3 regions of the Shinella sp. OV683 genome follow, and region 3 is predicted to be linked to each of the others. Evidence: riboswitches for the same ligand, from Rfam matches in the RefSeq annotation. Region 3 holds a riboswitch; each other region holds the start of a gene.

Region 1 (9,649 bases), on a different replicon from region 3:
CAGCCGTCTCATAGCGAAACAGTTGCACCATCAGCGACGGAATAATTTCCAGGTGATCGCGCTCTAGGGCTTCAGCGGTCAGGGGCGCCAGCTCGGCATCGACCGGCACGTCGAGCGCCTCAGCAGCGCCCCTGTTCCTATGTGCTGGATTCTGAACCACTTTTCGCTCCGATTATTTTCAATCCTGGAGTTTTTCGATGCCCGACGATAGCGAGATAGTCCTAACATTCACTAAACCGGAAATGGCAGAGGAACGCCCTCGGACGCCTGTTGCCAAGTTGCTTACTGTAGTCTGTAGAGCCCACTTTCCACATGACATCAAGGAATGCCGCCCGCTTTAATTTTGAAACGTTGCGTTGACGAGACTGGCGGCAAAACCGCGACCCTGGAAATCATGCGCCTTGACCCTTCCCATCGGATTGGTCGAGTAGCATCCGATCCGCAGTCGTTGACCAACCCTCTGCGCTCATGCAGTATTCTCCCATGATCAAGGGTGTCCTGCTGGATATCTCCGGCGTGCTTTGTAATGGCGACTCGGTGCTGCCTGGGGCGGTCGAGTCGGTGTCACATCTGCGCGCTGCCGAAATTCCTATCAGGTTCCTGACAAACACTACGCGACAATCCAAACGTCAGCTTGTTTATCAACTCCAGCTGTTCGGCATCAGCGTGGCTCCGGACGAGGTGTTCACACCCGTCGCAGCCGCCCGTGCCTGGTTGGAGAATAACGGCTACGCTCCACATCTGCTGGTCCATCCGGACCTCGAAGAAGACTTCGCCGGTTGCCGCGCCGATGGACCAGTTGCTATCGTCATCGGCGATGCCGCTCAGCGTTTTACCTATGCCAATATGAACGCAGCTTTCCGCGAACTGCAGAATGGTGCACCATTTCTCGCACTTGCGCGCAATCGGGTGTTCCGCGATGTTGACGGGCGTCTCAGCCTGGATGCCGGACCCTTCGTCGAGGCGCTCGAATATGCCAGTGGCACGAAGGCCAGGCTTTTCGGCAAGCCATCACCGGATTTCTTTCTCGCGGCTTTGGCGAGCATGGGTTGCGGTCCGGCCGATATGGCCATGGTTGGCGACGATACGGAGAGCGATGTCGCCGGCGCACTTTCCACAGGTGTCGGAAAAGGCATTCTCGTCCGGACCGGGAAATACTGCCAGGGCGACGAGAACCGTGTCGATCCCGAACCATCCGTGGTGGTCGAGGATATCTCGGCAGCTATTAACTTCATTCTCAATATGCGTGGGCGCTGACACTGGAATGTCCGGCTGGCGCGTTGGGCCAATGCGCTCTGTGCAACGCTAGATACTTTATGGATCGGGTCATCTGCGGAAAGGACGCGCTTGCCGCCCGCCCCGACATTGGACGAGAAGGCACCATAGACTTGGGGTTACGGTTAGGGTACCGATGAGGGTAACTATGTCCATCAATTCGCCTCGCTTTCCGGATCGTTATCCGCAACGACCAGTCGATTGCGAGCGCGCGATCGAGAGCTAGTTTTTCCGCACGGTCGTGGAATCCGGCACGCCTTATCGATCTCAACCGAATTCTCACTGCGATAGCTGAAAAGGCCACAGCCGCAGGCTCGCACGAGCAAGAACTGACGGATGCGGTGCGGCTCGACAACATGGCCCCCGACATGCTGCAAAAAGTCGTCGACATGGTCGCGGGCCGCGCGACCACTGAAGCCTCCGGCCGCGTGATGAAAGCGTCGGCCACGGCGATTGCCGCATCGGGCGTAAACCTCATTTCCGTCGGCTGGTGCACGTACAGTGCACCGACGCTGGATATCGGGCTGAACTTCCTGGAAAGCGGGGCCGCGTAGAGCTCACGGCACCGCCCCTACCGCCACGGTGCCGTCCGTTCGATCCATTCACGCGTCCGCGCCACGGGATCGGCATTCAGTGTAATGTCGGTGACGACGGCCGCATTGTCGGCGCCGGCGTCGAACACGCCTTGCAACCGCTCGACATTCAGCCCGCCGATCGCCACCAACGGCAGCGGCGCGACGCGCCTTTTCCAGTCCGCGATTCGTTCAAGACCCTGCGACGCCCATTTCATCTGCTTGAGAATGGTGGGATAGACCGGGCCGAGCGCCACATAGTCCGGTTTCGCAACCAAAGCAGTTTCAAGCTCCGCCTCGTCATGGGTGGAGAGGCCGAGCTTCAGCCCGGCTCCGCGAATTGCAGCCAAGTCGGCATCGGCGAGATCTTCCTGGCCGAGATGGACGAAATCGCAGCCCTCCTCGATCGCGAGCTGCCAGTAGTCGTTGACGATAAGCTGGCAGCCGTGAACGGCGCAAACGACTTTCGCGCGACTGATTTCCGCGCGCAGCTCATCGTCCGGCCTGTCCTTGATTCGGAGCTGCACCAGCCTGACGCCGAGCGGCACCAGCCGTTCGATCCAGGCAGCACTGTCGACAATCAGGTAGAAGGGATCGAGCGTCATGCAAACACCGCCTTGCCGATAATAGGCGTGGAGGGAACCGCCATGTCGCGCGGCTCGAGCGGCCCGGCAAGATAGGCCTCGCGGCCGGCGTCGATGGCTTGCGCGAAAGCCGCGGCCATCCGGGCAGGATCGCCCGCGCCTGCGACCGCCGTGTTGAGAAGCACGGCGTCGTAGCCAATCTCCATTACCATGGCCGCATGCGACGGGCGGCCGATGCCGGCATCGACGATCAGGGGCACTTCGGGGAAATGCGCCCGCATCGACCGAAGCGCCATGACGTTGACCGGCCCCATGGCGGAACCGATCGGGGCGCACCAGGGCATGAGGGCTTCGCAGCCTGCCTCAAGCAGGCGTTCGGCAACGACCAAGTCATCGGTCGTGTATGGAAAGACCTTGAAGCCTTCAGCGTTCAGAATCCTCGCCGCTTCGACCAGCGCGAAGACATCGGGTTGCAGCGTATCGTGATGGCCGATCACCTCAAGCTTCACCCAGTCGGTGCCGAGGATTTCACGCGCCATGTTCGCGGTCAGCACCGCCTCGGACACGGTGTGGCACCCAGCCGTGTTGGGCAGGACCCGCACGCCGAGCGCACGGATCATCTCGAAGAACGTCCCGCCCCCCTTGCTACCGGCCGTTTCGCGCCTCAGCGATACCGTGACGATCTCAGCCCCGGAGCGCCGCACAGCCTCCTCGAGCACGGCCGGGCTCGGATAGCGCGCCGTGCCGAGAAGCAGGCGAGAACGGATCTCGCTTCCATAGATGGCGACCATTTCAACCTCCCTGCAGCGGCGCGAGGACTTCGATCCGGTCGCCTTCGGCGAGGTGGCAATCGGAACGGTCCTCGCGATGAACGAGTTCGCCGTTCACCGCGGTTGCCAGCCACCCCCCATCATAATCGAGCAGAATCAAGACCTCGGTAAGGGTTGACACTTCGAGGCTCTGATGCTCGCCGTTGACGATCAATCTCATAACATTGCTCCTGTCGTTAGTTCTTGCATGCGAGGTACGGACAACATCTGCACAACTTCCTGCGCCATTGCGGGCGCTAGCAGGAAGCCATGGCGATAGAGCCCATTGACATGGAGCTCCTGGCCTACGCGGTTTACCTTCGGAAAATTGTCGGGAAAGGCCGACCGAACGCCGGCCCCCGTCTCGACCAAACGCCCTTCGCCGAAGGCCGGGTGCAGCGCATAGGCAGTGTTCAACAGCTCCATGATGGAACGGGCCGAGGGCGATCCTGCCACATCGCTTTCAATCATGGTCGCACCCACCATGAACCGGCTGTTCTCGCGCGGCACCACATAGATCGGGTGGCGTGGATGCAGCACCCGGACAGGTCGGGACAACACAATCTCATCCGTTTCGAGATAGAGCATTTCGCCGCGCACGCCCCGCAAGCGATCGACCGCGCCAACGCGAGCGGACCCGGTACAGTCGACCACATGGTCAAAATCACGCGTCGGAAGATCACGCGCCGCACTGAGATGAAAGCGGACACCATCCGCCTCAAGCGCGCGCTGCAAGAGGTGCAAGGCGCGCCGAGGATCGAGATGCGCCTCCTGCCGAAAGAAGAGACCTTTTCGGAAACGCCCGGCAAGAGCCGGCTCCAGCACCGCCACGCCCTCTTCGTCGAGCCATTCATAGTCGCAGGTGCGAGACGCGAAGCGGGCAAGCTCGCCGGCATCCCTTTGCGGCGCGACTACCAATGTGCCCTTGCGAATTACGGCGCCAGGAACAGCGGCGTCCCACCAGTCAACCGCCGCCTTTCCCTTGCTGAGTACGCTCGCATCGCCACTTTCCCGCTCGCACCAGGGCGCAAGCATGCCGCCTGCGAGCCATGAGGCGCCGGCGCCGATGGACGATGCAGTCTCCGCCACGTCGACGGTATATCCCATCGACGCAAGCTCGCGCGCCGCGACGAGTCCGGCGACGCCGGCCCCTCTGACCAGAACACGCATTTCACTCTCCCTGAGGCATGTAGAGATCGCCGCCGGCGCGGTATTTGGCCGCCATGGCTTCGAGCCCTTCCTTCTGCGCCTCGGCGCGCAGGTCATGCGAGATACGCATCGAGCAGAATTTTGGCCCGCACATCGAGCAGAAATGCGCGACCTTGTGCGCCTCCTTGGGCAGGGTCTCGTCGTGGAACGAGCGCGCCGTGTCCGGATCTAGCGAGAGGTTGAACTGATCTTCCCAGCGGAATTCAAAGCGGGCGCGCGACAGGGCGTCGTCACGGGTCTTGGCGGCAGGGTGCCCCTTGGCAAGATCGGCGGCATGCGCCGCGATCTTGTAGGTGATGACGCCAATCTTGACGTCGTTGCGATCGGGGAGCCCAAGGTGTTCCTTAGGCGTGACGTAGCAGAGCATGGCCGTGCCGAACCAGCCGATCATTGCAGCACCGATGCCTGAGGTGATGTGGTCGTAGCCCGGTGCGATATCGGTCGTCAGCGGTCCGAGCGTATAGAACGGCGCCTCGCCGCAGACGGCGAGCTGCTTGTCCATATTCTCCTTGATCTTGTGCATCGGCACATGGCCCGGCCCTTCGATCATCACCTGACAATCCTTCGCCCAAGCGATCTGTGTGAGTTCGCCAAGCGTATCAAGCTCGGCGAACTGGGCCGCGTCATTGGCATCGGCGATCGAGCCGGGGCGCAGGCCGTCGCCGAGCGAGAAGGAAACGTCGTAGGCCCGGCAGATGTTGCAGATTTCCTCGAAATGCTCGTAGAGGAAGCTTTCGCGGTGATGATGCAGACACCACTTGGCCATGATCGAACCGCCGCGCGAGACGATACCAGTAACGCGATTGACGGTGAGCGGGATGTAGTGCAGCCGGACGCCGGCATGGATGGTGAAATAGTCGACGCCCTGCTCGGCCTGTTCGATCAACGTATCGCGATAGACTTCCCAGGTAAGACCCTCGGCAATGCCGCCCACCTTTTCCAGCGCCTGGTAGAGCGGCACGGTGCCGACCGGAACCGGGGCATTGCGGATGATCCATTCGCGAATATTGTGGATGTTGCGGCCGGTCGAGAGGTCCATGATCGTATCGGCGCCCCAGCGAATCGCCCAGACCATCTTGTCGACCTCTTCGGCCATGGAGGAGGTTACGGCGGAATTGCCGATATTGGCGTTGATCTTGACCAGGAAATTCCGGCCGATGATCATCGGCTCGCTTTCCGGGTGGTTGATATTTGCCGGGATGATGGCCCGCCCCCGGGAGATCTCCTCGCGGACAAACTCGGGCGTCACGAAGTCGGGAACGGCAGCGCCAAAGCTTTCGCCATCACGCAGCAGCTTCTCGCGGACCGCTTTCCGGCCGAGATTTTCGCGGATGGCGACGAATTCCATTTCCGGCGTGATGATTCCCGCCCGGGCATAGGCAAGCTGCGTGACCGCCTTGCCGTCTCTGGCCTTGAAGGGATTGTTGCACAGCGGAAAGGCCTGCGTCAGGCGGTCACCGGTGGCAAAGCCGTTGTCCTCGGGCTTGAGCACGCGGCCCTCATAGGTTTCGACATCCCCGCGCGCGGCAATCCATGCCTCGCGAAGCCGCGGCAGGCCCGATTCGATCGCCAAGACATGGTTCGGATCGGTATAGGAGCCGGAGGAATCGTAGACCGTGACCGGCGGCTCTCCCGCCGTTGGATGGAGCGCGATCTCGCGCATCGGCACCCGGATTTGCGGATGGATTTCACCCTCCACATGCACCTTCCTCGAGGCTGGAAGCGGGCCGGTGGTGACCGTGGGCGATTGTGGTTTGGCGGCAATATTCATCGCGAGACTCCAAAGTTTTAGCGTTGGAGACCCAGTCATCAAGCCGGAATGATGGAAGAACGCCGATACGGATTCATGGCGTGAATCCGTGTTTCGTCAGCGCTTGCACCGTCCCTACGCCAGTATGAACTGGATCAGGTTCAACGGGTCACTGCGCCGCGAAATCGCTCAGCAGTATCTCAGCCCCTTGACGGGACCCCCCTGGTGAATGCGGAGAGGTTACGGCGAGAAATCGCCATCCGTCAAGCGCATATGATCATCTACTCACTTGTTTGATTTGGGCAGATCTTGAGCGCCCTCAAATGTCAGCTCGCTTTTCGGCCCACTCCGAGACCCCCGGCTTGAGCCAACACTGCATCGGTTTGTTCCGCCCGAATTGAAGCAACTATGTTCGGCTACATGCCAAGGACGACCGCGCCGCCCGTCAATCCTGCCCCCGCAGCAGTAAGCAGCACCGTCTCACCAGCCGCGAACGGCCGCGGCCCGTTGGCAATGGACCGAGAGAACGGCATGGTCGTGGCGGAAGAATTGCCATAGCTTTCGATCGTGCGAACTGTCGTTGCAAAGTCGATGCCGAGATTGCCGGAGACCGCGCCAAGAATTGTGCATTGGCCTGCTACGGGACGAAGCGTCCAGCGCCGCAATCCCTGCCCGCTCAAGGGCCAGAGCGAGGAGGATCATAGGCGGAAATCACAATAAACGAGGATGGGAAGTCCTTATCTGATGCAAAGATGTTCACCGTCATTGTCAATGGTGTCTCCCCGTTCGGTGCGGATTCGGATCCGTCCAACATCGTCGACAGTTGCCATCCGTGCTGCTCAATCCCGGTGCTGGCGGTGGCGAACAGATCACCCGCAGCATCCGCGCTCCTGTTGGACCAGCGGGCACTTGACCGAACCGAACGAGCAAAACACACAGCAGTCCCCGGGAGTGGGGCGCAATAGCGTCTTGCAGTTGAGACACCCGTAGAAGAACTGGCAGGCGTCTGTGGGCATGGTTTCCAGCTTGGCGAAGCCGCAATGTGGGCAGGTCAAAACGGATTCGAGGCCGACAGCATTCGTCTCGGTGTCAATTTCTGCGCATTGAGCGCCGAAAACGAATTTTTCTGAACTCCCAACATCCATCGCTTGCGCGTCGCTCGATACGAGCGAGCATTGGCACATTGTCCATCACACCTTCCTGGCGGGGCTTATTATATCCTCGAAGGCCTGCAGAAGACGATTTTATCGACCATGGCCGCAAGCTGCGGGAGATGACTTGTCTCGGCTTCCATCTAGGGACTATGAAGACCTTCATGCATGGTCGCACCGAAGCGAACTATCCCAACGATCGCGACTGGATCAGCGACGATGTCGATCTCGAGCCGGTGGCTGCTGCCGGCAACGTCAAGCACGCTTGACCTGAAACTGGAAGACTGACAGGCAATGCCAACAATTCGTTTCTTTCAATCGCTCTGGGCAACCGAGGAAAGACATCCCGTGCGTCCGGAGAAGCCCGTTAGCGAGCGTTTCGACCTAGCCAAAGAGGATCGCTGGGACGGCATGGCGATAGACCTCGGCGCACTCTCGCTCGATCAGGCCCGGGCCTGCGTACCCGAATTCTCCCGGACCGGTCTGCGCGGCCTCCTGACTGCATTTCCCCGCACCATCGACGAGTTGCGGCCGGCGCTGCATCTGGCAAAAGATATCGGCTCACCCTACGTGATCGTCGTCGGACAGGTCATGCCGATCAGGGTTGATGACATGATACCCGTTATCCGCCAGTGGCTGGCGATGTCGACCGAGGAAGGCGTGCCTATCCAGTTCGAGACACACAGGAACTGCATCACCAACGACCTTTATACAATGTTGCAACTGATCGATCTCATTCCGGAAATGCGGCTGTCGGCCGATCTCTCCCATTATGTCGTCGATCGGGAAATGATGCAGCCGATCACCGCCAAATACCAGGAGATGGTGCGAAAAATCCTGCTCCGTTCGGACTCGTTCCAGGGACGGGTCGCAACCCGCAACCAGATACAGGTTCCGATCGACTTTCCGCAGAACCGCGTTTGGCTCAATACGTTCATCGATTGGTGGACGTTCGGTCTCGGCGCATGGAAGGCGAGGTCAAGTCAGGACGACGAGGTGATTTTCCTCAGTGAACTTGGCCCACGCGAGTATGCGATCACAGATGCCGATGGCAACGAACTCTCGGACCGGCGGCAGGAAGCCCTGACCCTGCGCCAGATCGCAGCCGATATCTGGGACAATCTATAACCCCCTATAACCCCGCGGTCTCTCGTCGCGCATTCGGTAATTTTGCAGTGTGTTTCCGCGTTTTGAATAGTGGGCAAAGAACCAGTGACCAGTCTTTTCGGCACTAACTATAAACTGTCGAGCAGCCATGGCTTTTGGCATAAGAGAGCACGGAAGTTCCTCGGCTTGGTGATAGGGCGCCGAAATGCATAGCCTGACGGTTGTCTGGCAAGCTTACATTGGGTCCCAGATAGCTTGCGTCAGATGAACTCATCAGTCTTGGCCACCGCGATCGAACATCTCAGTATGCGTTGGAAAATGCCATAAACTCGTCCCCAAGACATCCACCATTAGCCTTCGCTTCCCATGGCGCATAATTCCTGACACATATGCGCAAAGGCGGTTTCCACCACCGTCGAAATTGTTTCATGGCTGAACCAGCACGGGAGGGGATGCAACATGCGCGCGCCGACAGGTTCTGTTACGGGGCTTTGCTCCGCCTCCGCCACCATGTTCGCAGTGGGAATGGCCTTCCTTGCCTACTGGGGGGTGTATGAACCTGTCAGCTGGCGCGGATCCGATCTAGTCGTGGTGATTTTGGCGCTTTTCGGATTTGCCGCGCTTGGCTATGTACCTTGGATTGTAACAACGCCTGTCCCAGAAGAGGGTGTAGAGAAGGTCGTAGGCGCCAGGCGAGCGTTTGCGCTGGGGGTAGCCTTGATCTGGCTGTCCGTTCTTGTCGCGGTCCTTACTTAGAGCGGCTCATGCCTTTACGAAAGCGCATTCTGCATCTTTTGAAGTAGTCGGCACATCCACGGTTCGAATGATACTGATGAGTTGCATGAGTTGACCTTGGATGTCGCCGATGGTTTTTTGCGCCAACCCATCCAGTGCTTTATCGTCGAGAAGGTTTGCGCGATCGCATCGAGATCGGCGAAATATTTCGTCGGAAGCCAAAGCCTTGCGCCGGCGGCCTTGATTACCCGGCGGACGTGGCGGCGACTTCCACCCGAGACTGCGGCCACCCCTTCAGCCAGAATCTTGAATCACAAATCAAACCGATTGGGAATCCATCGATTCAGACAATCGGTGAAACGCGCCAGCATGCTCGCGACCCCCTATACTAGCGATTGAAAATTCATTACGTTCACAGCGCATTGCCCCCGAAGTGCTTGCAATGGCGATTGGCCAT
Region 2 (9,649 bases), 490 kb from region 3:
TCAAGGTGGGTGCGGACGATGCCGTCCGCCAGGATCCAGGTGCTGCAATCGAGGTTTCCGCCGGCTTCCAGCCCGGTGCCGCCGGACGCATCGCGCAGATGCATGGTGACTATTATGGACGGGAATGGGGCTTTCCGCCAATTTTTGAAGCCAAGATCGCTGGCGGACTGGCGGATTTCGTTCCACGTCTTGGACACCCGGGAAACCAGATGTGGCTTGCCACGCAAGCCGGCCAGATCAAGGGTTCTATCGTCGTCGACGGCGAAGATCTGGGTGACGGCAAGGCGCACATTCGCTGGGTCATCCTTGAAAAAGACCTGCACGGCACGGGTACCGGCCGCAAACTCGTGACGGAAGCGGTGAAATTCTGCGACGAGAACGGATTTTCCGAGACCCAGCTCTGGACATTCAGGGGGCTGGATGCGGCTCGAAAACTTTACGAATCGGTGGGCTTCGCACTGGCCGAGGAATGGTCAGGCACCCAATGGGGGTTTGATCTACCAGAGCAGAGATTCGTCAGGAGAAGGCCAGCCGTGGGGTGATTGCGTATAAGTGGCCGATGCTCCCGCATTGCCCTCTCCAGCGCCTCGCATATCAGCAGGACCTGCTTTGAGCGTGGCCCGCGCTCCTTCACAGACTACACCTTTCGACTTCGCCACTTGTCATTTTCATGACAGGCGTCTAATCATGACACCGCTCTAACGGGGTGTCCTCGGCCGGAAACGGTCCTGGGCTGAGAGGTTTCGACCGACCCGCAGAACCTGATCCGGCTCATACCGGCGGAGGGATTAGACGGCACATTGCGAGCGCCCTATTCCCGTTTTTTATGAAACCAAGGAGGCGCCAATGCGCAAGACAACCCTATTTTCAATCGCAGCCGTCGCGGCATTTTCGCTGTTCACGCCCAGCCAGGCCGCTGACAAGATGCTGACCATCTACACCTATGAGAGCTTTACGGCCGAGTGGGGGCCGGGGCCGAAGGTCAAGGCGGCCTTTGAGAAGATCTGCGCCTGCTCGGTACGATATGTCAGCCTCGGCGACGGCGTCGCCCTGCTGACGCGGCTGAAGATGGAAGGCGACGCGACCAAGGCCGACATCGTGCTGGGCCTCGACAACAACCTGACTGAAGAAGCCAGCAAGACCGGCTTGTTTGCCGAGCATGGCATCGACACATCCGCGGTCAAGGTGCCCGGCGGATTTTCTGATCCGGTCTTCGTGCCTTATGACTACGGCCATTTCGCTGTCGTCGTCGATACCGATACGATCAAGAACCCGCCCAAGAGCCTCAAGGAACTGGTCGAAGGTGATCCCTCGGAAAAGATCGTCATCGAAGATCCGCGCACATCGACGCCGGGTCTCGGGCTGCTGTTCTGGGTGAAGGCGGTCTATGGTGACAAGGCGCCGGAAGCCTGGACGAAGCTCAAGAAGCGTATTCTCACAGTGACCCCCGGTTGGTCGGAAGCCTATGGGCTGTTCACCAAGGGCGAAGCGCCAATGGTGTTCTCCTATACGACGTCGCCCGCCTACCACATGATCGCCGAGAAGGTGAACCGCTATCAGGCGCTCGAATTCTCCGAGGGACATCCCATCCAGATCGAAGTCGCTGCGATGACCAAGACCGCAAACGCTGAACTGGCCAGGCAATTCCTGAAGTTCATGATCAGCCCGGCATTTCAGGACATCATTCCTGAAAACAATTGGATGATGCCGGCCGGCGAGACCGCGCAAAAGCTCAATCCGGTGTTCGATTCGCTCGTGCATCCTGCAAAGACACTGACGATTCCACCAATGGAAGCCGCCGAGAAACGCAAGGTGTGGATCGACGAATGGCTCGCCGCCATGAGCATGAACTAAGCTTAGCCGGATTCACACCATGGATCGCAAGGGCGAAAATCGGCTGTGGATCTGGGCGGGAGCCAGCGCTCTTGCTCTGATCGCGGCGTTTTGCGTTCTTGCGCTGATGATGCTGGTGATCGGTAGCGGCGAGGAAAGCTCCTGGCCGCCAGCCGACTATGTGTTGCGCGTGGCAGTGTTTACCGTGGGCCAAGCGGCCGCGTCGACAGTTCTGTCGCTGGTCTTGGGGCTTCCTGTTGCACTGGCTATGGCCCGGCGGCGACGATTTGTTGGGCGGCCTTTGCTGTTGGCATTGATGATCCTGCCCCTTGGCCTGCCGGTGCTGCCCGTCGTGTTTGGCATTGTCGAGGTCTGGGGGAGGCAAGGCTGGGTCAACGATTTCATGCGCTCGGCGGGAATGGATGGCGGATTTTCGATCTACGGGCTCGGCGGCATCCTGCTGGCGCATGTGTTCTTCAACCTGCCACTCGCGGCGCGGCTGATGTTGAGGGCGCTGGCCAAAATCCCAGGCAACGAATGGCGGTTGGCGGCAAGCCTGGATTTTCCGCGGATCGCGCTTTTTCGCTTCGTCGAAGGGCCGGCGCTGTTGCGGGTGTTGCCCGGCATTGCGGGGCTGGTGTTTATGCTCTGCATTACCAGCTTTACGATCGTGCTGACGCTGGGTGGCGGTCCGGCGACCTCGACGCTGGAAGTGGCGATCTACCAGGCGCTGAAGTTCGAGTTTGATCCACCGCGTGCACTGGCGCTCTGTGTGTTGCAGCTGGTGCTGACCTCGGTCGTATTCCTGCTCCTCAACCTCTTTCCGGATCCGGAAGAGGATCGCAGCGCCACCGAACATGCGCCCTTCCGATCGGATGCGGCAAGGCCCATGGCGATGGTCGGGGACAGCGCCATCCTCGTTTTCTTCCTGCTGTTTGTCGGTGCGCCGTTGCTGGCTGTGCTGCTCGCAGGCTTGCGTGCGGATCTCGGTGGACTGCTGGTGGACAGTCTTTTCCTGCAGGCATTGAGGACCAGCCTGTTCATTGCAGCTGCTGCCGGGTTGCTTTCGGTGTCGCTCACCTATGTCATTTTGCGCGGCCGCCTTGCACTTGCCGCAACAGGTCACCGGAAATCCGCCGCCTTGTTTCGCCTGCCTGAATTCATGTTGCTGATACCGCCGCTCGCACTGGGTGCCGGATGGTTCGTCTTTCTGCTCAAGGCAGGTGTGGGCGGAAATCCGGCAGTCCTCATCGTCATGTCCATCAATTGTATCATGGCACTGCCCTTCACCAGCCGTATTCTCGGACCGGAGCTTCGCACCCATGAGATCAGGGCTGCGCAGCTGGCCGACAGCCTCGATATTCATGGCCTCAATCGCTTCCGCATCGTCGATTGGCCGGTGCTGAAGGGGCCGCTGCTGATGGCGCTGAGTTTCGGCCTGGCTTTGTCGTTGGGTGATATGGGCGCTATCGCGTTGTTCGGCAGCGATGATTTCATGACGCTGCCGTCGCTGCTTTATGCGAAGCTTGGAAACTATCGATCGACGGATGCGGCGGGCCTGTCTCTGATCCTCGGCGTTCTGTGCCTGGTCCTGATGCTTCCGGCATTGCTCAGCGATCGCAGAAAGGCAGAGCCGCGATCATGACGCCGACGATCACGCTCAAACATGTTTCAACGCAGCTCGGCGCGCGCAGTTTTGTCTATGACTTTGCCCTCGACGGGCCAAAGATCGTTGCCGTCACCGGTCCGTCTGGCTCGGGAAAATCGACGCTCTTTCATCTGATCGCAGGCTTTGAGCCGGCCAAGAGCGGCACGATCACGCTGAACGGTGTTGATATGGCCGGCGTCTCGCCGGGTAAGCGGCCGCTAACCTACATCTTCCAGGATCACAATCTCTTCGCACATCTCGATGTCAGGAAGAATGTCGCTCTCGGCTTGTCGCCGTCTCTGTCGCTGAGCCCCCGGGACAATGTCGACGTCAGCGACGCGCTTACGAAGGTCGGTCTGTCCGGGTTTGAGAAACGCATGCCGCAGGCACTGTCGGGCGGTGAGAGACAGCGTGTGGCATTCGCCCGCGCGCTGGTCCGCAAGCGTCCGTTCCTGCTGCTCGACGAGGCTTTTGGCAGCCTCGACGAGGAATTGCGCGCCGATATGGGCGAGTTGCTGAAGCGGTTGCAAGCCGAGAGCGGCATGATGGTGCTGATGATCAGCCACGATCGCCGGGAAGTTGTGCGACTCGCCAGTCGCGTCATCGAGGTATCGGACGGTCGAAATGTGTATTGTGGCGATACAGCCACTTGGGTCACGTTAGAAAAAAATTCTTCCTAGCCGCGTGCCAGCCTCAAAATCGACCGATTTATTCTCGACTTTGCCATCGGAATCTCCGTAGTTTGTGCTATGCAGTAAGCTGTGAAATCGGATGAAAGTGGCCCGTTTCCGCAAGGAATCCGGTTGATATGAAGGACAGGGCCCTGACGGTCGAGAGCATACAGGCTGGCGGAAAATTTACGGCGACGACCACCTTCCCAAGCCGGGTGGGCAATCGGGGTTTGCGCCGTCACACGCTTGCCGTGCTGTTCGCGACAGCCGCGCTGGCCGGCTGCCAGTCGATCCTCGACCAGACTTACGAGCCGGATGTCGCGCCGTCGCAGACACCGCAAATCGTTGACGAAGTTCAGAAAAACGATCCGCGTGCCGAGATGGGCGCGCGTGAGCATCCCCGTATCGTTGCGTCCTACGGCGGCGAGTACAAGGATGTGAAGACCGAACAGCTGGTTGCTCGCATCATGGGTGCGCTGACGCTGGTTTCCGAAAATCCAACGCAATCCTATCGCATCACCATCCTGAATTCCCCGGCCATCAATGCCTTCGCGCTGCCCGGTGGCTATGTCTATGTGACGCGCGGTCTGCTGGCGCTTGCCACCGACGCGTCCGAGGTCGCCGCAGTGCTCAGCCACGAAATGGCCCACGTCACGGCCAACCATGGTATCGAGCGGCAACAGCGTGAAGAAGCAGAAGTCATTGCCAGCCGCGTGGTGACAGAGGTGTTGTCTTCCGAGCTCGCCGGCAAGCAGGCGTTGGCGCGTTCCAAACTCAGGCTTGCAGCCTTTTCGAGAAATCAGGAATTGCAGGCTGACGTGATCGGCGTGCGCATGCTTGGCGAAGCGGGCTACGATCCCTATGCCGCAGCGCGCTTCCTCGATGCGATGGGCGCCTATTCCAGGTTCAATGCGGTCGATCCGGATTCCGATCCGGGCATGGACTTCCTTTCCAGCCATCCGAGCACGCCGCAGCGCGTCGACCTTGCGCGGCGCCATGCCAGGGCCTTCGGCATGGAGGACAAGGCGGGCGACAAGGGACGCGACTATTTCCTGCAAGGCATAGACGGCCTGCTCTATGGCGATAGCCCGCAGGAAGGCTATGTCCGTGGACAGACGTTCCTGCATGGCAATCTCGGCATTCGTTTTGAAGCGCCGGCCGGCTTCCGCATCGACAACAAGGCCGAAGCCGTGATGGCAACCGGCCCGGGCGAAATCGCCATTCGCTTCGACCTGGTCGATGACAAATCGGGCGGTAGCCTGACCGACTACATTGCCAGCGGCTGGGTCACCGGGCTGATGCCGGAGACGATCCGTGCAGCCTTCGTCAACGGCATGCCGGCGGCCACGGCCCGCGCGTCGGCCGACCGCTGGGATTTCGATGTCACCGTCGTTCGTAACGGCCCAAAGATCTATCGCTTCCTGACGGCCGTTCCCAAGGGTAACACAGCGGCGCTGGCAGCAACCGCACAGCAGCTGCGCAAAACCTTCCGGCGGATGACGCCGCAAGAGGCGGCCAACCTCAAGCCGCTGCGTGTCCGGGTGGTGGTGGTCAAGCCGGGCGAAAACATCCAGACGTTGTCCGACCGCATGCTCGGCACCGACCGCAAGCTGGAGCTCTTCCGGCTGATCAACGGACTGCCGCTCGGCGCCACCGTGTCGGCGGGTGACAAGGTCAAGATCATCGCGGAATAGATCTTGAGGCTTGGATGCAACGCGCTCGTTCCAGATCAGCAAAGGTGGGGTCATCTACTTGACTCTGGCGCATCCGTTTGGCTGGGCTAAGGACCGCTTGACTCGACGCTAAACTGATAGTGCCTGCCATCGACCTTTGACACAGCCGAGGTGGCCGCTGGCTGCCGAATGCGCCAACCCGGCGGTGGCATTGCGATAACGGGTTCAAATATCAAAAAAATCTATTGGCCTTCGCCCGGCGGCAGCGCCAGCGAGCGACTGGGCAAATTCTTGTTGTCATAAGAAACCCGCGAATGGCTTGAGCGCACTCCACATTGGTCACAACGACTTCACCGTTAGTGATGTCGGTCAGCCGATACAAGATAGGCGGGCAGCATTCTCTTCGTGGCAATGAAGAACCTTTTGCTGGACCACGCTGCCCACACGTTCATTCAGGACACAAATTCGGATGATTCATGGGACTACAATGAAAACAGGTGGGCTTCAGGGAGGATCAGATCATGACCAAGCGAAACCCAAATAGCGCGCCGGACATCGGCAACCTACCGCTCACGCAATCGACTTACACCAGCGGGGCTATCAGCCCGAAGAATTTCACGACGACGATAGACAATCCCTACATGATCCTAAAAGCGGGAACGACGTTCCACTATGAGGATAAGGGCCTTGCCATTACGACCAATACCATCGTAACCCACAAGACGGCTGTGATCGACGGGGTAACATGCGTTGTTGTGCATGATGTCAGCTTCGTCAACGGGCAGTTGGAAGAAGACACATTCGACTACTACGCACAAGATAAGCAGGGAAACGTCTGGTATTTTGGCGAGGATTCTACGCAATACGAACCGGGGAACCCCGTCCCGATCGGGACCGTGGGATCGTGGCGCGCTGGGGTCGCTGGCGCCATGCCGGGCATTATCATGGAGGCAAGACCGCATGTAGGCGACGTCTATCATCAGGAGAATGCAAAAGGCGTTGCGGAGGATAGGGCGAGAGTGCTCAGTCTTGATGCAAATGTATTCACCGTCTACGGCGCGTCCCATCATACGCTGAAGACTAAGGAATTTTCACCGCTCAGTCCCGGTGATATCGAGCATAAATTCTATATTGCGGGTGTCGGGGAGGTGCTGACGACGACGTCGGACGGAGAGTATGAGCAACTCGTTGGCATTTCAATAAATGGACTGGCGGGTAATGACCACCTTGTGGGGTATTCCGGAGGTGATGAGATCAATGGCCGAGCGGGCAACGATACCGAGTATGGTCGTGACGGCAATGACACGCTTCGTGGAGGCGACGGCAGGGACAGCCTGTTCGGAGGACGTGGCAGTGATCTACTGGTAGGTGGATCTGGAAACGCCGAATTTGCCGGTGGCGCGGGAGCAGACACTTTCAGCTTCAAAACTCTCCGTGACGGCGTATTCGAGGTCACCGACATAGACGACTATCGCCGGCAGCAGGTGGACGTCATAGACCTCCCGCACGCGGAGGCGAGTATCGCCGGCGAAAGCCTTGTGCACGGAGTTTGGCAGCTTGTGCTGAACGGCGATGGAGACCTGATCCGACTTGAGGGCGTCGCCGATGTCGATCACAATGGCAGCATCGTCGATAACCTCATTTTTATCTGAAGCCTGAACGGGATACACGATTGTTCGTCCGCTGCAGTACCACAGGCAGGCGCTGCGGGAGGGTTTCGATACCGCAACAAAAAACCCGACTGAGGCCGGGTTCTTGTCAGTCCGAAATGGTGTTGTTGGATGTTACCGCTTACGCGGCTTCTTCCTGCTCGTCTTCTTCCGTCAGCTTGCCGGCGCGGCGCGGGCTCTTGGCGAGATTGGTCTCGACCAGGCGAACAGCTTCGGTTTCGGACATTTTGTTGACAGCGGCGATTTCGCGCGCCATCCGGTCGAGTGCCTGTTCATAGAGCTGGCGCTCGGAATAGGACTGTTCCGGCTGGTTATCGGCACGAAAGAGATCGCGCACGACTTCGGCGATGGAAATCAGGTCGCCGGAATTGATCTTGGCATCATATTCCTGCGCGCGGCGCGACCACATGGTGCGCTTGATGCGCGCCTTGCCCTGCACGACCTTGAGGGCACGCTCGACGAAATCGGTCTCCGAAAGCTTGCGCATACCAATGCTGACGGCTTTGGCGACCGGAACCTTCAGGCGCATCTTGTCCTTTTCGAAATCGATAACAAAAAGCTCAAGCTTCATGCCGGCAACTTCTTGTTCCTCGATGGTCACGATCATGCCGACGCCATGCGCCGGATAGACGATCGATTCACCTGTCTTGAAGCCCTGGCGTGTCGAAGGTTTCTTAAGTTGGGTTGTCATGCTTCTCACAAACTCCCTAATATGCTTCCGGTTGCCCGGGTGCGGCCGTGGTGGCCGGGGAACGGCGCGTTGGCGCCAAGATTTTCGGACTGGACCCACATTTACAACGCAAACAAACCTTCAACACGGCAAAATGAAAACCGGCAACCGAACGGGCGCATTTTTCAAGAAGACCGCATTTGGGGATCGTAGCTTTCGTGATGTCTGGGCACAAATATGCCCTCTGGGATCAGTACTGGCTTGAATAACATAAAAAACAGTGGAAATCAATAATTTGCTTTGACCGCGGCAAATAGGCCCGGAAGGCTTCTGCCGGGATGGTAAAGCCGCACCGTTCATTCCCGTTCAAAACTCAAATAGTCCGTCAACAAACTGTAAAGTTCGTATCAGGAACGGGGTGCCAAGAGGCGACCCGGGGCCGGTAGCAAGGCAAGGTCGGATCAGTCGCCCGTGCCCGGCTTGTCGGAGAAGTACTTCTCCAGCTTGTCCTCAACACCGTCGAATTCCTTGGCTTCCGGCAAGGCGTCACGCTTCTGGGTGATGTTGGGCCAGATCGAGGCGAAATCGGCGTTCAATTTCAACCACTTGTCCAGGCCGGACTCGGTGTCCGGCTTGATCGCCTCGGCCGGGCATTCCGGTTCGCAGACGCCGCAATCGATGCATTCGTCGGGATGGATGACGAGGAAGTTCTCGCCCTCGTAAAAACAGTCGACCGGGCAGACTTCGACGCAGTCCGTGTACTTGCACTTGATACAGTTGTCGGTCACGACATATGTCATGAGACACTCCAGCTTCTCGATACGCGTTTGCGGAGCCGATGCTCCAGAATTGTTCGTCCACTAGCGGCTTTGCACGGTCTTTGCAAGAACTGGGACGTGGAAAGCAGCATTGCATTCCAGGCAGGTCTGACCTGCATTTCGCCAAATTCGGCCTCGCGTCAGTCCTGACTGAAAAAGCCGCCGTTTTTAAGCCGGTCGAGTTCGCGGCGTTCCTTCTTTTCCGGTCGCCCGGTGCCGGGATCGCGTTGCGCCTGTTCGAAGGGCGTTCGCCTCACCTGCGGCGGAGACTGATCTTCGTAGAGGTGGCGCGCTTCCTCGAATGGTCCGCGTCGTTCACCAGGTGCCTTGACGACGACGACATAGTCGCGCTCGCGTGTCGTGACCTCGAGCTTGTCGCCGAGGCGGACATCGGCGCTCGACCGCCTGACCTTCTCACCGTTGACGGTGACGTGGCCGGCCTCGACCCATTCCTGCGCCAAGGTGCGGGATTTCGCGATACGGGCGAAAAACAGCCACTTGTCGATGCGCTGGCGTTGGGTCGGAGGCTGGTCAGCCATGTCACTACTTCTTCATCTGCTCCTTGAGGATCGCGAGCTTGGCGAAGGGAGAATCCGGATCGATCGGCTTGTCCTTGCGCGGGGGCTTGGAATCGAAGCGTTGCGGCTGGGCGCGATCCTGCTTGTC
Region 3 (9,649 bases):
GGGCGCCCCTCTGTGACGTCGAACCGTGCGGGTACATCGTTGGCATGGCAGGGTCCTATGGTTTGCGCTTCGGTCACGACACAATTGGGCAAGCGCCGGAAGACGGGCGCGGGAAGGGATGTCGCATCCAGTTCCCTGGTGCCACCGGCGAGAAAATTCTTCCCTGTCCAGTCAAACCGCTTGGCGGCAAGCACGGCATGCGGATGCGGCCAGAACAAGGCGCCAACACCGACCGCACCAATCGCCGCTGTACCGCCGAGAATGATCGTCCGTCTTTTCATCGCCAAGCCCGTGTATCGATTTTTGATGCGGCAGGCATATTACGGTAACGGTTGGTTTACAAATTAAATGACGGTAATGCCGGGGAATTTTAGAACATAGCTTTTAGCTCCGTCATCCAGCCTCTGTCGCCAACCATGCAAAAAAAGCTGAAAGAAGGCTGAACGACGACGATTGGCGATGTTGAGTGACGCTACCCGAGTTTCGCCTTTAGGAATTCCACTGTCCGCGACCAGGCCAGATCCGCCGCCTTCTTGTCGTAGCGCGCGGCCGAAGTGTCATTGTTGAAGGCGTGGTTGGCGCCGTCATAGACGAAGATCTGGAAATCCTTCTTGTCGGTTTCCAAGGCCTTCTTGTAGGCGTCGATGCCCTTGTTGACGCGGTCATCAAGGCCGGCATAGTGCAACAACAAGGAGGCCTTGATCTTCGGCACTTCGTCGGCCGGCACCTGCATGCCGTAATAGGCGACGCCGGCCTTCAGGTCGGGATCGGCTACCGCCAACTTGTTGACCCAGCCGCCGCCCCAGCAGAAGCCGATGACCCCGACATTGCCGTTCGACTGCGCGAAGGTCTTGAGGAATTCATGCGCGGCAAGCAGATTGGAGCGGGTGATATCGTCGGTGAGCGCCGAGATCGCCTCGCGCGCCTGGTCCTCGTCCTTGGGCGTGCCGCCGGAGGGCGACAGCAGGTCGGGTGCAAGTGCCACGAAACCTTCAAGCGCCACGCGTCGGGTGACGTCCTTGATGTGATTGTTCAGCCCGCGATTCTCGTGGACGACGATCACTGCCGGCAGCTTGCCCGTCGTGCCCTTGGGCATCGCCATATAGGCTTTGATGTCGCCAGGCGCACCGCGATAGGTGACGTCGCCTGTTTCAAGCCTATTGTCGTCGGGCGGGATGATATCGGCCATGGCGCTGTTGGCAGCCAGCAATGGAGCGATCGCGGCAGCGGCAGCACCCGAACCGGCGAGCAACTGCAGCTTGCGCATGAAGTCGCGCCGGTCGAGCGTCAAATGGGTATATTCATCATAGGCGTTGATCATCGCCTGCGTGATTTTCGGCTGGTCCATATCCGTTCTCCCTATGATTTCCGAGGCATACTATGCCGCTAGGAGTAGGAGCAAACCACGCGATCAACCCACAAAATATGTCCGCCGCCATCAAATTAATGTGATGGAACTGCAAGCGCCCAAGGGCGTTTTACACTCTTGGCCTATTCGATATGCCAGCCATGGCTGACGATCACCGACTGACCTGTTAGCGCGTTGCTTTCGAAACCGGCGAAGAACAGGGCCGTCTCGGCCACATCCTCGATGGTCGTGAACTGGCCATCGACGGTCTGTCCGAGCATGACCTTCTTGACGACATCCTCTACGGAAATTCCAAGCGTCTTGGCCTGCTCGGGGATCTGCTTTTCCACCAGCGGCGTGCGCACGAAGCCGGGGCAGATGACATTGGTGCGAATGCCGAACTCACCGCCTTCCTTGGCGACCGTGCGCGCCAGGCCCAAGAGACCATGCTTTGCAGTCACATAGGCCGACTTCAGCGGCGACGCCTCCTTGGAATGTACCGAGCCCATATAGATGATCGCGCCGCTGCCCTGCTTTTTCATCAACGGAATGCAGGCCTTGGTGGTCAGGAAGGCACCGTCGAGATGGATCGCCAGCATCTTCTTCCAGTCCTCGAACGGGAAATCCTCGATCTTGTGGACGATCTGGATGCCGGCATTGGAGACCAGCACATCGACCCGCCCCCACTTTTCCGCGACGGCTGCGATGCCCTTGTTGACCTCGGCCTCCGACGTCACATCCATGGCAATGCCGATCGCTTCGCCGGGACCCATCTTGCTGAGCTCGGCGGCGGCGGCATTGGCGGCGTCTGCCTTGAGGTCAGCGATGGCGACCTTGGCACCTTCCTCGACATAGCGCTTGGCGATGCCGTAGCCGATACCGCCGGCCGCGCCGGTGACGATGCAGATCTTGCCGTTCAGTTTCATTTCTTAGCTCCAGGTTTTCCAGTGATCGATGGCGAGGAAGCCGTCGTGGGGAATGGCACGGTTTTTCCAGCTCGAACAGGCGAATGTTTGCTTGACGTCGTCGTATCCAGCCTTCCAGTGTTCTTCCATCGTCAGCCGCGAAAATTCGTTGTCCATCGAGTGAGTCTCGTATGGCTTGCGGCGATAGATGAGATGGACGACGGTGACAGCGCCGCGATGCTCTTCGCGACGCAGAAACTTCACGTCGGGATCATCGACCATCTTGGCCGGCAGTTTGCCGAGCAGCCGGTGCAAGGCCTTGTCGATCCGCTCGTTGCGGGCAACTTCATTGGTGTTGTAACGCGTGCGGCTTGAAAAGCGGATTTCCTTTTCGCGCGCCAGCACGTCGGAGAGATCGCGGGGCAGGTTGCCGCGTGCCGAAAACAGATCGACCTGGAAGATGCAGACATCGTCGCCATTGTGCCTGCGGTCCATCACCCATTGCAGCGGCGTGTTGGAAACCAGCCCGCCGTCCCAATAGAATTGCCCGTCGATTTCCACAGGCGGAAAACCGGGCGGCTGCGCGCCCGAGGCAGCGATATGTTTTGCGGTCAAGGGCTCTTTGCCGTGATTGTCGAAATAGGCGAAATTGCCCGTCGCGACATTCACCGCACCGACGCTCAACCGCACTTTACTGCTATTGACGAGGTCGAAATCGATGAGGTCGTCCAGCGTCTTGAGCAGCGGCGAGGTGTCATAGAGGCTGATCGCGGCCGTCGGGTCGGTCATGTACTGCCAGGGCATCAGCACGCGCGGCACATAGAAACCCTGGATACCCGTCATCGAACTCGCAGCTGCGGAATATTCGTTGAACCATTTGCGGATTGGTGGATCGAGCGTGGCGACGGCCGTTCCGGGTCCCGACGACACCATGTCCCAGAACGCGCGGAGATTTTCAACGCGTCGATCCTCGGGGCTGCCGGCGATGATCGCTGCATTGATCGAGCCGATGGAAATGCCGGCGATCCATTCCGGCCGGATGCCAACTTCATGCAATGCTTCATAAGCGCCGGCCTGATAGGCGCCGAGCGCACCACCACCTTGAAGCACCAGGAGTTTCTTGTCTTCGCCGAGTTCCATGGAGATGCCTTTCGCACTGCACCATAACTGGAACTTATATAGTTTTTTCGGTTTTTAAAGCGCATGCGTCACAAGGCAGCATGGGCGAGATAGCATGACGGTGCCTTGTCCCCGCCGCATTCGCCTTGTGCTGCGAATATTATCTGCCAGTATTCGCACGAGGAACGGGAGATGTAAGCATGCTCGATCACGTCGGACTGCGGACACAGAAGGTCAAGGAACTGGTGGCATTTTATGAGAAGGTGCTGGCACCGCTCGGCTATTCGAAATTGCGCGACTTCGGCGTTGCCGCAGGCTTTGGCCAAGGCCAGGAAATTCCGCTCTGGATTGGAGAAGGGCAAGGTGCCTCCTCGGTTCATCTGGCGGTCACCGCAACCGATCGCGCCTCGGTCGATGCCTTTTACAAGGCCGCACTTGATGCCGGCGCCCGTGACAACGGCCCGCCCGGCATTCGCTCGCAATACCATGAGCACTACTACGGCGCCTTCGTGCTTGATCCGGATGGCAACAATCTTGAAGCCGTTTGCCACCAGCCGGAATAGGCTTAGCCGGCCGCGCCCCACAGCGCATGAAAATGATGAACCGGACCATGACCGTTGCCGACCGATAGCTGTTCGGCGCCAGCGATGGCCATGGTGAGATAGAGCTTGGCGGCGCGAAGCGCCTGCTCCAACGTCTGTTGCTTGGCAAGCTCGGCGGTGAGCGCGCTGGAGAGCGTGCAACCCGTACCATGGGTGTTGGCGGTCCGCAGGCGCGGTGCTTCAAACCATGTCGTGCCTGTCTCGGCCACCAGCACATCAGGACTTTCGTCTCCCGGCAGATGTCCGCCCTTGAGCAATATGGCTCGGGGCCCGAGCTGCCGCAGACGCTCGGCCTGGCTCTCCATGGTCTGGCGGTCCGTCGCTTCTGCCTCGCCCAGCAAGGCGGCCGCTTCCGGCAGATTGGGCGTCAACAAGGTCGCAAGCGGCAGCAGGTGTCTGGTCAATGCGGCAACGGCATCCTGTTGTAGCAGTGGCGCACCGCCCTTGGCGATCATAACCGGGTCGAGGACGATCGGGATCGTCCGGTGTGGCGCGAGAGCCCCGGCAACTGCTTCGGCAATCTCGGCATTGGCGATCATGCCGATCTTGACGGCATCGACGCGGACATCGGCAAACACCGTACGAATCTGCTCGGCGACGAAATCCGGGGGCACGGCACGCACGCCTGTCACCCCCAATGTGTTTTGCGCCGTCAGAGCCGTAATCGCCGCCATGCCATAGACGCCGCGCGCGGCAAACGTCTTGAGGTCGGCCTGGATACCTGCGCCGCCGGACGGATCGGAGCCGGCGATGGAGAGAACGTTACGGATCATCGACGCGCCTCCCGGGCCTCGGCGATCGCGCGGGCGATGTCGAGGGTTGCAGCTTCAGGATCCGGCATGCCACAGATGGCGGAAACGACCGCCATGCCGCGTGCTCCCGCCGCAAAGCAGGCTCCGGCATGCTCCGCCTTCAACCCGCCAATGGCGACCACAGGAAGCCTGGACGCTTCGACGATCCGCTTGAGCCCGTCAAAGCCCGTCGGCGGCTCGTGGTCGGGTTTGGTCGATGTGGCGAAGACCGGCCCGGCGCCCACATAGTCTATGATGCGAGCATCGACATCCAGCGCGCGCTCGACGGTTTCGACGGAGATGCCAAGGATCATTTGGTTGCCGATCTGCTCGCGAGCCAGCTTCGCCGCCATATCCGATTGGCCGACATGCACACCATTGGCCTCGATAGCGATCGCCGCCTCGACATCGTCGTTGATGACCAGCAAAGCCCGGCTCCCCGCAAGCGCCTGTTTCAAGGCTCGGCCTGTCTCGATCATCGTTCGCGTATCAGCCTGCTTGTCGCGCAACTGGATCATCGTCGCTCCACCGGCCGCCGCAGCACGCGCCGTCTCGATCATCCCCAGGTCTCCGCAGAGAATCGGATCCAGCACCAGATAGAGGCTGAGATCGAAGGCCTTCATGACCGTTCGATCCGCGCATCGTCATCGAGGCCAGCTCCGTCAAGGGCAGCCAGATGATCGAGGAATTGCCACGCAAAGGAGCCCGGCCCCACTGCACGTTTGGCGCGCTCGCCGGCGACGGCAAAGGTGGCCAGCGCCGTTACCGTCGCCTCGAATGGATCGTCCGGATTGGTCGCGGCGTAAGCGCCCACCAGGCAGGTTAGCGAGCAGCCAAGCGCTGTAACCATCGGCATCAGCGGCGAGCCGCCGAAGATCCGCGCGGTTCTGTCTCCGTCAGTGACGAAGTCGGTCGGGCCGGTCACGGCAACGACGGCCTTATGGTGGCTCGCAAGCTGCCGGGCGGCATCGGCCGCGGCTTCCACCGGGTCGCCACTGTCAACGCCCTGTCCCTGGCTGGCGCCGCCGGCCAAAGCGATGATCTCGGAGGCATTGCCGCGAATGATCGTCGGCTTGAGCGCCAGAAGCTCGGCGACGGTCTCACGGCGATAGCTTGTGGCGAAATGTGCGACGGGATCGAGTACCCATGGTCTGCCGGCAGCATTGGCTCCCTGGATCGCACGCCGCATACCCTCGACCCATTCCTCCGACAGCGTGCCGATATTGATCGTCAGTGCGCCGGAAATGCCGGCAAACTCGGCGCTCTCTTCGGGCGCATGCACCATGGCGGGTGAGGCGCCGGCGGCGAGCAGCACGTTGGCCGCGATATTCATCGCCACGTAATTGGTGATGCACTGAACGAGCGGCGCCTTAGTGCGCATGTCGGTCAGCAGGCTTCCGGGAGTGTCGATCATCGCAGTCTACCCTTCATTTTGCGGGGTAGACGCTGGGGGGTTCTTCAATGCGAATCGAGTTCGAAGGCCCCGAGCGACTCCCTCCGCCAGCATTATCTGGTTCAGGTTCTAAGGGTTCGTCTCAGTCCACCTTGCGGCAAACGCCCCCGTCTCTCATTGGTTTAGATGCCAGAATTGCCGCCTGATGTCACGTGGCAATTTGGGTCAGAGGTTTGCCAGGAACGCCTTCTTGACGGCCTCGATCCGTTCCTCGTTCCGTCGGTAGAAGATCCATTGCTTGATCTTCTTGGGTGTCACCAGCCCAGCCGTGGTCAGTACACGCATATGCTCGCTGAGCGTTGCCTGTCCGACCCCCAGTTTCTCTGCGATGAAGAGGGCGCATACGCCGTCTTCGACGAGGTCGCCATCGACCTGCGGCGAAAAATGCGCGCGCGGATCCTTCAGCCATTCGAGAATGGCGAGCCTTTTGTCGCTCGCGAGCGCTTTGTAGAGATCGGCATCTTGCATTTCGTTATTTTGCGAAGTAACGAATTAATGTCAACATAAAAGAGGCCGGCCATGTCCATGTCCTTCGCTACCACCATCACCCCGCAACGGATTGCCGAAGTCGAGCGGCTGATCCGGCCGCATATCCGCCACACGCCGGTGATGCGGGTGGCGATGGCCGACTTTGGGCTCTCGCACGCCGCCCTCGATCTCAAGCTGGAATGCTTGCAACATTCCGGCTCGTTCAAGGCGCGCGGGGCTTTCACCAATCTCCTCATGCGCGACGTGCCGAAGGCGGGTGTGGTCGCTGCATCCGGCGGCAATCATGGTGCTGCGGTCGCCTATGCCGCAATGAAGCTCGGTATCAAAGCGACAATATTCGTCCCCAGCGTCAGCCCGCAGGCGAAGACCGATCGCATCCGCAGCTATGGCGCTGATCTGGTGATCGGTGGCGACCGCTATGCCGATGCGCTGGCCGCAAGCCAGTCTTTTGCCGCTGAGAGTGGTGCGCTGCAAGTGCATGCCTACGACCAGGTCGAGACTTTGCTCGGCCAGGGCACGCTGGGCAAGGAAATCGAGGCGGATCTGCCTGATATCGACACGCTGCTGGTTGCCGTCGGCGGTGGCGGGCTGATCGGTGGTGTGGCCGCATGGTATCAGAACCGGATCAGGATCGTCGCCGTGGAGCCGGAGGAGGCCCCGACGCTCAATCGCGCGCTGGCGGCCGGCGCGCCGGTGGATTCGCCAGCCGGCGGCATCGCCGCGGATTCACTGGCGCCGAAGCAGGTCGGACAGTTGATGTTCCCGATCGCGCAAAACTACGTGGCGCAATCCGTGCTGGTTTCGGATGATGATATCCGTGCCGCGCAAAAGGCCTTGTGGGACCGGGCGCGTATCGTCACCGAACCCGGCGGGGCCGCCGCCTTCGCCGCTGTTCTGTCGGGAAGATACAAGCCGGCGCCGGACGAGCGTGTCGCCGTGCTGGTCTGCGGGGCCAATACGACGGCGGTGAAGTTCGATTGAATTGCAGTTGGAACATACCCCTCACCAACTGCGGCCAAGGGCTCGCGAAGCTCGCCCGACCTTCGTATCCTCTCCCACAAGGGGAGAGGTAGGGTGCCACAAGCTCCGCTTTCTTTCGGGTAAAGCGCCGCCGCGGATTTGCCTCTCCCCCTGTGGGAGAGGATAGCAAGTCCATGAGAGGCAAAGCCGATCACTGGACGCGCTTGGTGAGGGGTAACAACCCCAATCCGCTTACGCCGCCTTGAGGACGTGATATTCCTTGATCGCCACCATCTTGATTGCCGGATAGCGCTCGGACTCATAGCGCAGCGAAAACGAATCCTGTGCGAGGAACACCGGGTCGCCGTCGAGATCGCGGGCGATGTCGCCGCGCCGGGCGGTGAGGAACTTGTCGAGTTCCAGCGGGTTGTCCGCCGAGATCCAGCGGCAGACCGAGAAGCGCGACATTTCGAAACTGACCGGCAGCGTATATTCGCCCGACAGCCGTTCCTTCAGTACGTCGAGCTGCAGTGCGCCAACCACGCCGACGATTGCCGGCGAGCCATCTTCCGGCGAAAATAGCTGCACGACGCCTTCCTCGGCCATCTGGTGCAGGGCTTCCTTGAGCTTCTTGGCCTTCATCGCGTCTTCGAGACGGACGCGGCGCAGGATTTCCGGCGCAAAGTTCGGCACACCCTGGAATACCAGCTGTTCGCCTTCCGTCAGCGTGTCGCCGATGCGCAGCGTGCCATGGTTGGGAATGCCCACCACATCGCCGGCATAGGCAGTGTCGGCAAGCTGACGCTGCGAAGCGAAGAAGAATTGCGGCGCCGTCAGACCCAGCTGCTTGCCGGTGCGCGCGAGCCGCGCCTTCATGCCGCGCTGGAGCGTGCCCGAGCAGATGCGTGCAAAGGCGATACGGTCGCGGTGATTAGGGTCCATATTGGCCTGGATCTTGAAGATGAAGGCCGTCATCTTTTCTTCATTTGCATGGACTGTTCTTGTATCCGCGACCTGGTCGCGGGGCGGTGGCGCAATGACGCCGAGCGCGTTGATGAGGTCGCGGACGCCGAAATTGCGGAGCGCCGAGCCCCAGAAGACCGGCGTCAGATGTCCCTCGAGGAAACTCTCCTGATCGTAGGGCCGGCAGGCTTCGCGAGCGAGCAGGAGCTCGTCGATGAAGGCTTCCTGCTCGTTCTGAGGCAGTCGATTGGCGACTGCCTCCGGCCCGTTGACCTTCTTGGTATGCTCTTCCGTGTCGGAGCCGCGCACCTCGTTATCAGCCAGGTGATAACTGCCGCAGAACGTCTTCGAGCGACCGATCGGCCAGGTGATCGGCGCGGTGTCGAGCGCCAGCTTTTCCTCGACTTCATCGAGGATTTCAAACGGATCTCGGCTTTCTCGGTCCATCTTGTTGACGAAGGTGATGATCGGGATGTTGCGAAGGCGGCAGACCTCGAAAAGCTTCAGCGTCCGTGGCTCGATGCCCTTTGCCGCGTCGATCACCATGATCGCCGCGTCGACCGCTGTCAGCGTGCGATATGTGTCGTCGGCGAAGTCTTCGTGGCCTGGTGTATCGAGAATGTTGAAGACATTGCCATCGTATTCGAACGTCATCACCGATGTGACGACCGAGATGCCGCGTTCGCGCTCGATCTTCATCCAGTCAGAGCGAGTCTGGATGCGATCCTTCTTGGCCTTGACCTCGCCGGCGAGCTGGATCGCGCCGCCGAATAGCAGCAGCTTTTCGGTCAGCGTCGTCTTGCCCGCGTCCGGATGTGCGATAATAGCAAAGGTGCGGCGGCGGGAGATCGCCTCGGCCAGTTCGTCGGTCATCAAAGAAAATCCTGTTGAATGCCGGCCTTCTAGCCATTTGGGCCGGAAATTGCAATTGACCCGTCCCGGGCAACAGGCAAGAAAGCATCCATGACCCAGATAATCTCCCCCACGCCCGTCATCGGTCTCGTTCGCCTGCCGCATGG

The links. Region 3 has a riboswitch for thiamine pyrophosphate ahead of thiM (hydroxyethylthiazole kinase). Riboswitches for the same ligand answer to the same signal wherever they lie in the genome.
Region 1: linked by a shared signal. The riboswitch ahead of thiC (phosphomethylpyrimidine synthase ThiC) and the one ahead of thiM (hydroxyethylthiazole kinase) in region 3 are both predicted to bind thiamine pyrophosphate.
Region 2: linked by a shared signal. The riboswitch ahead of thiB (thiamine ABC transporter substrate binding subunit) and the one ahead of thiM (hydroxyethylthiazole kinase) in region 3 are both predicted to bind thiamine pyrophosphate.

The regions. Positions count from the first base shown of each region.
Region 1 covers NZ_JBYMED010000002.1:11,504-21,152, forward strand. Annotated here, with positions in the region: gene ACXHRN_RS26975 (EAL domain-containing protein) at 1-160, opposite strand, end outside; gene ACXHRN_RS26980 (TIGR01458 family HAD-type hydrolase) at 484-1,257, shown strand; partial or broken gene ACXHRN_RS26985 (hypothetical protein) at 1,536-1,829, shown strand; gene ACXHRN_RS26990 (thiamine phosphate synthase) at 1,847-2,452, opposite strand; gene ACXHRN_RS26995 (thiazole synthase) at 2,449-3,222, opposite strand; gene thiS (sulfur carrier protein ThiS) at 3,224-3,421, opposite strand; gene thiO (glycine oxidase ThiO) at 3,418-4,410, opposite strand; gene thiC (phosphomethylpyrimidine synthase ThiC) at 4,412-6,220, opposite strand; TPP riboswitch at 6,314-6,433, opposite strand; partial or broken gene ACXHRN_RS27015 (3-oxoacyl-[acyl-carrier-protein] synthase III C-terminal domain-containing protein) at 6,616-6,813, opposite strand; gene ACXHRN_RS27020 (GDCCVxC domain-containing (seleno)protein) at 7,069-7,293, opposite strand; gene ACXHRN_RS27025 (sugar phosphate isomerase/epimerase family protein) at 7,645-8,478, shown strand; gene ACXHRN_RS27030 (hypothetical protein) at 8,917-9,213, shown strand.
Region 2 covers NZ_CM173543.1:5,162,479-5,172,127, forward strand. Annotated here, with positions in the region: gene ACXHRN_RS24950 (bifunctional helix-turn-helix transcriptional regulator/GNAT family N-acetyltransferase) at 1-542, shown strand, start outside; TPP riboswitch at 693-805, shown strand; gene thiB (thiamine ABC transporter substrate binding subunit) at 847-1,854, shown strand; gene thiP (thiamine/thiamine pyrophosphate ABC transporter permease) at 1,874-3,478, shown strand; gene ACXHRN_RS24965 (thiamine ABC transporter ATP-binding protein) at 3,475-4,161, shown strand; gene ACXHRN_RS24970 (M48 family metalloprotease) at 4,290-5,846, shown strand; gene ACXHRN_RS24975 (calcium-binding protein) at 6,347-7,477, shown strand; gene ACXHRN_RS24980 (CarD family transcriptional regulator) at 7,617-8,186, opposite strand; gene fdxA (ferredoxin FdxA) at 8,627-8,965, opposite strand; gene ACXHRN_RS24990 (RNA-binding S4 domain-containing protein) at 9,124-9,522, opposite strand; gene ACXHRN_RS24995 (helicase-related protein) at 9,527-9,649, opposite strand, start outside.
Region 3 covers NZ_CM173543.1:4,674,019-4,683,667, reverse strand. Annotated here, with positions in the region: gene ACXHRN_RS22635 (dioxygenase family protein) at 1-281, opposite strand, end outside; gene ACXHRN_RS22630 (dienelactone hydrolase family protein) at 473-1,348, opposite strand; gene ACXHRN_RS22625 (3-hydroxybutyrate dehydrogenase) at 1,492-2,274, opposite strand; gene ACXHRN_RS22620 (DUF3734 domain-containing protein) at 2,278-3,393, opposite strand; gene ACXHRN_RS22615 (VOC family protein) at 3,573-3,935, shown strand; gene thiD (bifunctional hydroxymethylpyrimidine kinase/phosphomethylpyrimidine kinase) at 3,938-4,747, opposite strand; gene thiE (thiamine phosphate synthase) at 4,744-5,388, opposite strand; gene thiM (hydroxyethylthiazole kinase) at 5,385-6,179, opposite strand; TPP riboswitch at 6,241-6,337, opposite strand; gene ACXHRN_RS22595 (ArsR/SmtB family transcription factor) at 6,384-6,686, opposite strand; gene ACXHRN_RS22590 (threonine/serine dehydratase) at 6,744-7,688, shown strand; gene ACXHRN_RS22585 (peptide chain release factor 3) at 7,920-9,503, opposite strand; gene dut (dUTP diphosphatase) at 9,594-9,649, shown strand, end outside.